3 regions of the Bacillus sp. JST-5 genome follow, and region 3 is predicted to be linked to each of the others. Evidence: predicted binding sites of a transcription regulator. Region 3 holds the regulator's gene; each other region holds the start of a gene.
What was found. The regulator LexA, encoded in region 3, represses DNA repair genes until DNA is damaged. The targets are predictions, from matches to a motif close to CGAACATATGTTCG.

Region 1 (3,257 bases), on a different contig from region 3:
TTCCATCTTCTTCTAAACCAAATGCTACATTATTTTCAATCCATTTTCTCCGCGGCTCTACTTTATCTCCCATTAGTGTCGTGATTCTTCTTTCTGCTCTAGCTGCATCATCAATACGGACACGGATAAGCGTACGTGTTTCAGGGTTCATCGTTGTTTCCCATAATTGATCCGCATTCATTTCTCCTAACCCTTTATAACGTTGGATCATATAACCTTTACCTATTTTTTTCGTTTTTTCTCGCAACTCATCATCTGTCCATGCATATTCTATAATTTCTTTCTTTCCTGATCCTTTACTAATTTTATAAAGAGGAGGCAAAGCAATATATACCTTTCCAGCCTCGATTAATGGTTTCATATATCGATAGAAGAATGTTAAAAGCAGAACTTGAATGTGGGCGCCATCCGTATCAGCATCGGTCATAATAATAATTTTGTCATAGTTGGAATCTTCTATGTTAAAATCAGCTCCAACTCCCGCTCCAATCGCATGAATAATCGTGTTAATTTCTTCATTTTTAAATATATCTTGGAGCTTAGCTTTTTCCGTATTAATGACTTTACCTCGTAGTGGTAAAACGGCTTGAAAACGTCGATCGCGACCTTGTTTAGCTGACCCACCTGCAGAGTCCCCTTCTACTAAGAAAAGTTCATTCTTGCTAGAATTTCTTGATTGAGCAGGAGTAAGTTTTCCTGACAATACGGATTCCGCTCTTTTTTTCTTCTTTCCGCTTCTTGCATCTTCTCTAGCTTTTCTTGCAGCTTCCCTAGCTTGAAAAGCTTTAATCGCTTTTTTAATTAAGAGAGAGCTAATATCAGGATTTTCTTCTAAATAGTAGGATAATTGGTCAGAAATCACAGCATCAACGGCACTTCTAGCTTCTGTCGTACCTAATTTTCCTTTTGTTTGCCCTTCAAACTGTAATTTTTCTTCAGGAATTCGAACAGAAATGATGGCGGATAAACCTTCGCGAATATCGGATCCTTCTAAATTTTTATCTTTCTCTTTAAGTAGTCCGGTTTTTCTAGCGTATTCATTAAAAATGCGGGTAAACGCGCTCTTAGCTCCAGATTCATGTGTTCCCCCATCTTTTGTCCGGACATTGTTGACGAAGGACAAGATATTTTCTGAATATCCATCATTGAACTGGAAAGCAAACTCTACCTCTATATCATTTTGTGTTCCTTCAAAGCTAACAACAGGATGTAAAACATCTTTTTCTTCATTTATGTACTCAACAAAAGCTTTAATACCGTTTTCATATTGGAACACTTCGTGGTTACCTGTACGTTCATCAAAAATTTCGATTTTTAATCCTTTTAGAAGAAAAGCAGATTCTCGTAATCTTTCACACAACGTTTCATAATTAAATGTTGTTGTTGAAAAAATTGTCGGATCGGGTTTAAAATGCGTTTTTGTCCCAGTTTGATTCGTCTTTCCGATTTTTTCAAGAGTAGTAACTGGCTTTCCACCATGTTCAAATCTTTGCTCATATATGTAGCCATCTCGTTTTATCGTGACAACTAACCATTCGGACAACGCATTTACAACGGAGGCACCTACTCCATGAAGTCCACCGCTCGTTTTATATCCTCCTTGTCCAAACTTACCACCGGCATGAAGGACGGTAAGAATTACTTCAGGTGTCGGTTTCCCTGTTTTATGCATCCCTGTTGGCATACCACGACCTTTGTCTTCAACACTTATACTATTGTCTTTATGTATTTTTACGATTATATGATCCCCAAATCCTGAGAGTGCTTCATCGACAGAGTTGTCAACAATTTCATACACTAAATGATGTAAGCCTCTAGCATCGGTGCTCCCTATGTACATTCCAGGTCGTTTTCGTACTGCTTCTAATCCTTCCAACACTTGAATGGAATCGTCATTGTATTCTGACTGTCGTACTTTTGCCACATCCATTCCCCTTTCTATACGTAAAAACATTTCGAACATATGTTCCTTATTATGATAATCAAATGAGAAAATAAAGTCTATGATAAATTTTTTATGAAACAATAAATGATGCCTTTGAAATGTGAGCAAGTTGGAAAAGGAAATTCCCGCCGAAATCATTGGCGGGATTTCCATCATTTCGTTAATGCATGTTCTACTTTAATACAACGGTCCATAATAACCGTATATCCACGCTCTTTTAAAAATTGATAGGCTTCTTCATTAACGACTCCTAATTGAGCCCAAAAAACATCAGCATCGATCTCATCGAATTCTTTTGCTATTTCTGGTAGGTATTCAGAACGCCGAAATACATTAACAATATCGACATGACCCTCAATTTCCTTTAAAGAAGAAACTGCCTTTTCCCCTAGAACTTCATCAACCATTGGATTGACAGGTATAATCTCATATCCAGCATCCTGCATCGCCTTTGAAACCATATACGATGTACGATTTGGATTATCACTTAAACCGACAACGGCAATTCGTTTGGCTTTTTTTAATATTTTACCGATTTCTTCTCTTGAAGGATTTTCAATCACGAAAGTCTCATCCTTTCTATACCTATCTTACTTTTCATATTCGCTAAATGGAAGGAAAGTCCTTTTAATATAATAAACTTTCTTCTTTCAATTGTTATTCCTCATTTTGATTAGTTGCATACATTTCTCCAAATGATGCCCATGCCATATCGTTTCCGAAATAACGCGACCAACCAGCAATGCCTGCCAGTTCATAGTTTTGTGTGAGTTGAATTCGTTTCATCAATGAACTTCGATCTTCTAACCACATTTTGTATAACGTATTTTCTTCGATATTTTCATATTCCACATAATATTGTTCAGTTTCTTCATCAAAGACTGGTGTGAGATCATGGTCTTTTACCCATTGTTCCGCTTCATTCATCGTCAGCGCTATTGAACTCAATTGGATTTCCCCATGATCATTTATCGTTTCTTTCCATAACCTTGTATAAAAAGGAATCCCTAAAATTAATCGATCATTCGGAATAATTTTTAACAATGAAACGAGATTATTTTCTACCCAAGGAAGACTTGAAACACTTCCTGCCTTTGAGGAAAGAGAAGTGTGTTCGTCGTAAACCATAACGATTAAATAATCCACAATATTTGTAAGTTTCTCTCTCTCATAAAACATCGACCAATTTTCACTATCGGAAATAAACGTAATATCCATTGAAACAATTAGACCTAAACGGTGAAGAGCTGGTGTAAGCTCTCTCATAAATTGCGTCACAAGTGGTCCATCTTCTAAATATACATTTTCAATA
Region 2 (3,257 bases), on a different contig from region 3:
GAACGGAAAAAATTTTTTGAAAAAGGTCGGGAATAATGATGACCAAAAAGAGAAAGAGAAAAGATGAACAAAACCATATTAATGAGTCATGGTTAATTCCATACGCCGATATTTTAACGCTATTATTAGCACTATTCATCGTATTATTTTCCATGAGTGAAATAGATTCTAAAAGGTTTGAACAGTTATCAAAAGTGTTCAGCGGAATGTTTACAAGCGGTACGGGATTGTTAGAATACCAAAACCCAATGCCGGAAGATCAAATCAGCCCTATAGAAGAGAAAAAGAAAGCTAAAGATGCAATTGAAAAAAGATTGGATACGGAAGAACTTAAAATGATTCAAGGAAAAATTAATCATTTTATTAACGAAAGAGGATTATCCAATGATCTTCAAACATCGTTAACGGATGAAGGATTGCTAGTAAGAATTAAAGATAGTATTTTATTTGAATCAGGAAGCGCGACCGTACGTGAAGAGTATATGGAAACCGCAAGAGAAATTAGTGAATTGCTAGTTATCGAACCTCCAAGAAATATAGTTATTAGCGGGCATACGGATAACGTTCCAATACATACAGCACAATTTGCTTCTAACTGGGAATTGAGTGTTATGAGAGCAGTGAACTTTTTAAAAATTTTATTAGAAAACGAGAAACTCGATTCCGCTTGGTTTAGTGCAAAAGGATATGGTGAACATGCTCCAATTGCAAGTAACGATACCGAAAAAGGTAGACAAAAAAATAGAAGGGTAGAAATTTTAATATTACCAAGAACAAAAAACTAGCAGCAATGCTAGTTTTTTATTTTGTCAAATTGGTAGTCACAGCAATCAATTGGTCGCCTCTCACTTAATTTTTTTTTGCAACATTTTCATAAAAATATTGGTTTGAAAGTTAGGAATTAGTTTTGTAAACAAAAACTGTATGGTTGAAATGTAGGGCGACGACTCCTGCGGGAAAAGCACGAGCCGAAAATCCATTTTTGGAGGTATAAGCTGACAAAAATTAGTTGAGGCCGTGCCCGCGGAAAGCGTTCGCCCGAAATGGGAATCCATATAAAATAATTTTTTTTACAAAAAATTTAATATTAGTGACAACCAATATTCCAAAAAAATAACTATATTCCATCCAAATTGGCAATAGTGAAAGATAGAGAAGAAGAAAAACGAATGTTTGTTCGCTTTTTTGTAGTTTTTATCCACTATATGTGATAAAATATAAATATTGTTTAGACTGTACGAATGGAGAGGTGGCGATAAAGGTGGACCATAAATTTGAACTTGTCTCTAAATACAAACCTCAAGGAGACCAACCAGATGCGATTAAAAAATTAGTGGAAGGAATCAAGAATGGAAAAAAACATCAAACGTTATTAGGGGCAACTGGAACAGGAAAAACGTTTACGATCTCAAATGTCATTCAAGAAGTCAATAAACCGACATTAGTCATTGCGCATAACAAAACATTAGCAGGACAACTTTATAGTGAGTTCAAAGAATTTTTCCCTAATAACGCGGTTGAATACTTTGTCAGTTATTACGACTATTATCAACCGGAAGCATATGTTCCACAAACAGACACATATATCGAAAAAGATGCAAGTATCAACGATGAAATTGATAAATTGCGACATTCCGCCACATCATCTTTATTTGAACGGAAGGATGTTATTATTATCGCCAGTGTCTCTTGCATTTATGGTTTAGGTTCTCCAGAAGAATATCGAGAAATGGTCGTTTCATTACGTGTAGGCATGGAAATTGAACGAAATAAATTATTACATAAATTAGTAGATATCCAATATTCAAGAAATGATATCGATTTTCAGCGCGGAACCTTTCGCGTACGAGGGGATGTTGTAGAAATATTCCCTGCCTCTAAAGATGAACATTGTATTCGTGTTGAATTTTTCGGTGATGAAATTGACCGCATTCGTGAAGTAGATGCTTTGACTGGTGAGATAATCGGCGACAGAGAGCACGTTGCGATTTTCCCAGCATCTCACTTCGTCACAAGAGAAGAAAAAATGAAATTAGCGATTGAAAGTATTGAAAAAGAGTTAGAAGAACGATTAGAAGAATTACGATCTCAAAATAAGCTTCTCGAAGCGCAACGTCTTGAGCAACGGACACGTTATGATTTAGAAATGATGAAAGAAATGGGATTTTGCTCCGGAATTGAAAACTATTCAAGACATCTAACTTTACGTCCACCGGGCTCTACACCATACACATTACTTGATTATTTCCCGGATGATTTCTTAATTGTCATTGATGAATCCCATGTTACATTGCCGCAAATTCGAGGAATGTACAATGGGGACAGAGCAAGAAAACAAGTATTAGTGGATCACGGATTCCGATTACCATCTGCTTTAGATAACCGTCCACTTACCTTTGAAGAATTTGAGAAGCATATCAATCAAATCATCTATGTATCAGCTACCCCAGGACCTTATGAGTTAGAACATTGTCCGGAAATGGTTGAGCAAATTATCCGTCCAACTGGTCTATTGGATCCTACCGTGGAAGTGCGCCCAATTGAAGGACAGATTGATGATTTAATTGGCGAAATTCAAGACCGAATCAAGAAAAACGAGCGTGTGCTTGTGACGACGTTAACGAAAAAAATGGCAGAAGATTTAACCGACTATTTAAAAGAAATTGGAATTAATGTTCAATATCTACACTCTGAAGTAAAAACATTAGAACGAATTGAAATTATACGAGATTTACGACTAGGAAAATTTGATGTGTTAGTCGGAATTAACTTATTAAGAGAAGGTTTGGACATTCCAGAAGTATCATTGGTGGCAATCTTAGACGCAGATAAAGAAGGATTTTTACGTTCTGAACGTTCTTTAATTCAAACGATTGGACGTGCAGCACGTAATGCGAACGGAAAAGTCATTATGTATGCAGATAAAGTGACACATTCAATGGAAGTAGCGATTAAGGAAACGAGAAGAAGAAGAAAGATTCAAGAAGAATATAACCTTAAACATGGAATTACACCGAAAACAATTCAAAAAGAAATTCGAGATGTCATTCGTGCAACGTATGCAGCAGAGGAAGAAGAATCTTATGTAGTGAAACCAGGAGGAAAACTCAACAAAAAAGAAAGAGAAAAATTAATAGCCAACTTGGAAAAAGAAATGAAGGAAGCTGCGAAAAACTTGCAGTTTGAAAGAGCGGCAGAGCTGCGTGATCTCATTTTAGAGTTAAAAGCGGAAGGATGACAGATGTATGGTGATGAAA
Region 3 (3,257 bases):
GCTTTTATTATACATCAAATTTGATTGATCTAATTTTTGGAACTTCGATTTCATCTGCAGCTGTGTTGTTACTTGGCACGCTGTAAACTAGTGTAGCTAATGCAGCAATAACAAGAATTCCCTTCAATATTTTTTTCATAATAAAACATCCCCTTTCGATTTTTTTACTAATTTTAATTCTTTTTGATATAACTGTGCTGCTAATTTATATTTTCTATTTTTAAAATAATAAGCACTTAATTCATGATAAATTTCGTATGAATATTGTAATTGACCTCTAGACTCAAATTCATCTGCTAGCAATAATAATTTCTCTAATAAAGAAGGTATTTTTGATGAATCTAATTTAATTTCTAAAAGTAAATATTCTTTTTTATTATTTTTAATTTGTTTCTTTAATTCATTGAACTTTTCAACTTGATTAGTTGTGGTGTAGATGTCTAGAATTGACCAATAAGAACTACTTGGGTCAATGCCGAGTTTTTCTTTTAATTCGATTGATTTTTGAAAATAATCAATTGATTTTTGATAGTCTTTTTTAGATTTATAGATTACTCCTATATTATGAAGTAAACGAGTTTTTACCTCTAAAAAATTGTAGGTATTTGCTATTTCCATAGTTTTGTATGCATAATTTAAAGCAGAATCATAGTCCGATTCTTTCCAGTATATTCCTAATAATATGTTATAAGTTTCAGCGATAAATTCCCATAAATGGTTATTAAAGAATAAAAGTAATGCCTTTTCTGCATGCTGAATTGCATGAACTCTTTTGTTTAAGTGGTGAAGGATGATTAGAATATTAAATTCAATAATAGCTCTAATTTTAGTAGGTAAGTCATACCTTTTCAAAGTTTCTAAATATTTTCGACTTTGCTCGTAATTTTTTACTTCAAAATATTGAAGAGACAACAAATAGACATAACATTGATGTATGTAACTTGGATAACTGACATCACCCTCCGTTACATAGTGTTTTACTAGCGAGAAGAATTCTTCGTAAGGTTCACCAGATTTAATGAGAAAGCAAGTTTTTAATATTATAAACAGTGTTTCTTGCTCGATGTTGGATATGTAGCCTTTATGATCGATGTAATCTACGATCTCTTTTGCTTTCTTTAAATCTGTGAAAATCAGATATAGGAGTTGACGTAGTGGTTGATCAATCGATGCATCTCTTTTTTCATACCACAACAAATAATCTTCTGGAACATCGTATTTCCTCGCTAGTAATATTAGTATATCCTCTGAAGGGTAAAATCGTCCATTCTCAATATTGCTTAAATGTGTCGATGAGAGGATTCCGGCGCCTGCTTGATCGAGAGAAAGTCCCGATTTTTTTCGAAGATAAGACAATCTTTTGCCTATATGCAAAATTGTCATCCCCTTTCCATGAAAAAAAGCATATATTTTAATATAATATTAATTTTTAAAAAAATAAAATTTTTTATTAAATGGGCACTATAAAAACTACATTTTTTTACAAATATGTAAACAATTCTATATTTTTCTCGTATATTTTTCGTCATTCGATATTTAATAAAACTTTATAAATTTCTTCAACCGACAATTGCACTATTTATCCATTAATTTCCTTTGTGGTCCTATTTACCTATTAAAATGTCACATAATTTCATCAAATATGAAAAGACCATCCTTGTCGGATGGTCAAAAAAGTCCTTTAATGAATTCTTCTGTAAACTCCAATGACTTTTCCTAAAATAGATACGTTACGAACAATGATAGGATCCATGGAGGAGTTTTCTGGTTGTAGGCGAATAAAATCTTTTTCTTTAAAGAATCTTTTGACTGTTGCCTCATCGTCTTCGGTCATTGCGACAACAATATCACCGTTGTTAGCTGTTTTTTGTTGGCGAACAATGACATAATCCCCATCAAGTATCCCCGCTTCAATCATACTGTCTCCCATAATCTCTAGCATGAAGATTTGTTCGTCATGCGGTGCGAAACTTTCTGGTAGAGGAAAATATTCTTCTATATTTTCAACAGCGGTAATGGGTTGTCCTGCTGTAACTTTTCCGATAATTGGGACATTTCGTACCGGAATGGTTGGAATATTATCTTCTTCTAAATTTAATATTTCTATGGCTCTTGGTTTTGTTGGATCACGGCGAATTAAACCTTTGCTTTCCAATCTTGCTAAGTGACCATGAACCGTTGAGCTAGATGCAAGCCCCACTGCTTGGGCAATTTCTCTTACGGAAGGCGGATATCCTTTTTCACGTACTGAATCTTTAATATATTCCAATATTTCTTGTTGACGTTTAGATAATTTAGTCATATAGCACACCTCAACGACTATTAATTAACTACATTGTAGCATGTTTTGGAAATAGATACAAACATAAGTTCGAATTTTTCTGTTGACACAAACATATGTTCTGTATAAAATTAAATTATCAAACAGAACATATATTCGTATGAGGTGAAAATCATGGTAGTGAAAAAAATATGGTCAAATTTTTCTTTTGTAATTATTTTCATGCTAATTTCGTTCGTATGTTTATATATAATGATTAACCGATTTTCTATGGTCCCTACACATGAAGATTTTGTTACAATTGTAGCTGGAGATCATGAAAATTTATGGGAAATGGCTGAACAATATAAACATCTTCACAATATGGATACTGATGAATTTATTCTATGGGTAAAAAAAGAAAATCAACTACAAACTTTTCGATTAGAAAAGGGTACGGAAATTGTACTTCCTATTCAAAAAGATCATCTAGATATTCGACATCTTGCAGGTGGAAATGAATAATGAATAATCAAAGAGCAATCATCTATTGTAGAGTTAGTACTAATAAAGATACTCAAGAAACTTCATTAATTAGGCAACAAGAGGAATTAACCCATTTTGCTAAAAAATTTGGTTTTCAAATTGTTGATACGGTATTGGAAAAAGCAAGCGGATATGACTTAGATCGTGATGGGATGTTGAAAATATTATCAATGGCGAAAGACGGTAGTTTTGATATATTGCTTATACAAGATGAAACAAGACTTGGAAGAGGAAATGCTAAAATTGTTCTTTTACATTGTTTAATGAAAGAAGGAATTTCTTTATATACAATTGATCAGAACGGAGAGTTAAAATTATCTGAATCCGATTCAATGGTTTTGAAAATTGTTAGTCTCGTTGAAGAGTATCAAAGAAAAATACATAATATTAAAATTCAGCGTGGGATGAAAAAAGCAATCGAAAAAGGTTATCAACCAGAGAAAAATTTTAA

Region 1: a site for LexA is predicted at 1,957-1,970, ahead of parE (DNA topoisomerase IV subunit B). Genes of this name have one in related genera too.
Region 2: a site for LexA is predicted at 1,167-1,180, ahead of uvrB (excinuclease ABC subunit UvrB). Genes of this name have one in related genera too.

Annotation. Positions count from the first base shown of each region.
Region 1 is NZ_JBYLHW010000007.1:32,281-35,537, forward strand. Features, by position in the region: gene parE (DNA topoisomerase IV subunit B) at 1-1,924, opposite strand, end outside; gene AC3ASS_RS03150 (CoA-binding protein) at 2,098-2,505, opposite strand; gene AC3ASS_RS03155 (glycosyl hydrolase family 18 protein) at 2,603-3,257, opposite strand, start outside.
Region 2 is NZ_JBYLHW010000015.1:9,516-12,772, reverse strand. Features, by position in the region: gene motA (flagellar motor stator protein MotA) at 1-36, shown strand, start outside; gene motB (flagellar motor protein MotB) at 39-785, shown strand; gene uvrB (excinuclease ABC subunit UvrB) at 1,262-3,238, shown strand; gene uvrA (excinuclease ABC subunit UvrA) at 3,246-3,257, shown strand, end outside.
Region 3 is NZ_JBYLHW010000020.1:31,727-34,983, reverse strand. Features, by position in the region: gene AC3ASS_RS06275 (hypothetical protein) at 8-139, opposite strand; gene AC3ASS_RS06270 (tetratricopeptide repeat protein) at 136-1,374, opposite strand; gene lexA (transcriptional repressor LexA) at 1,682-2,302, opposite strand; gene yneA (cell division suppressor protein YneA) at 2,456-2,785, shown strand; gene AC3ASS_RS06255 (YneB family resolvase-like protein) at 2,785-3,257, shown strand, end outside.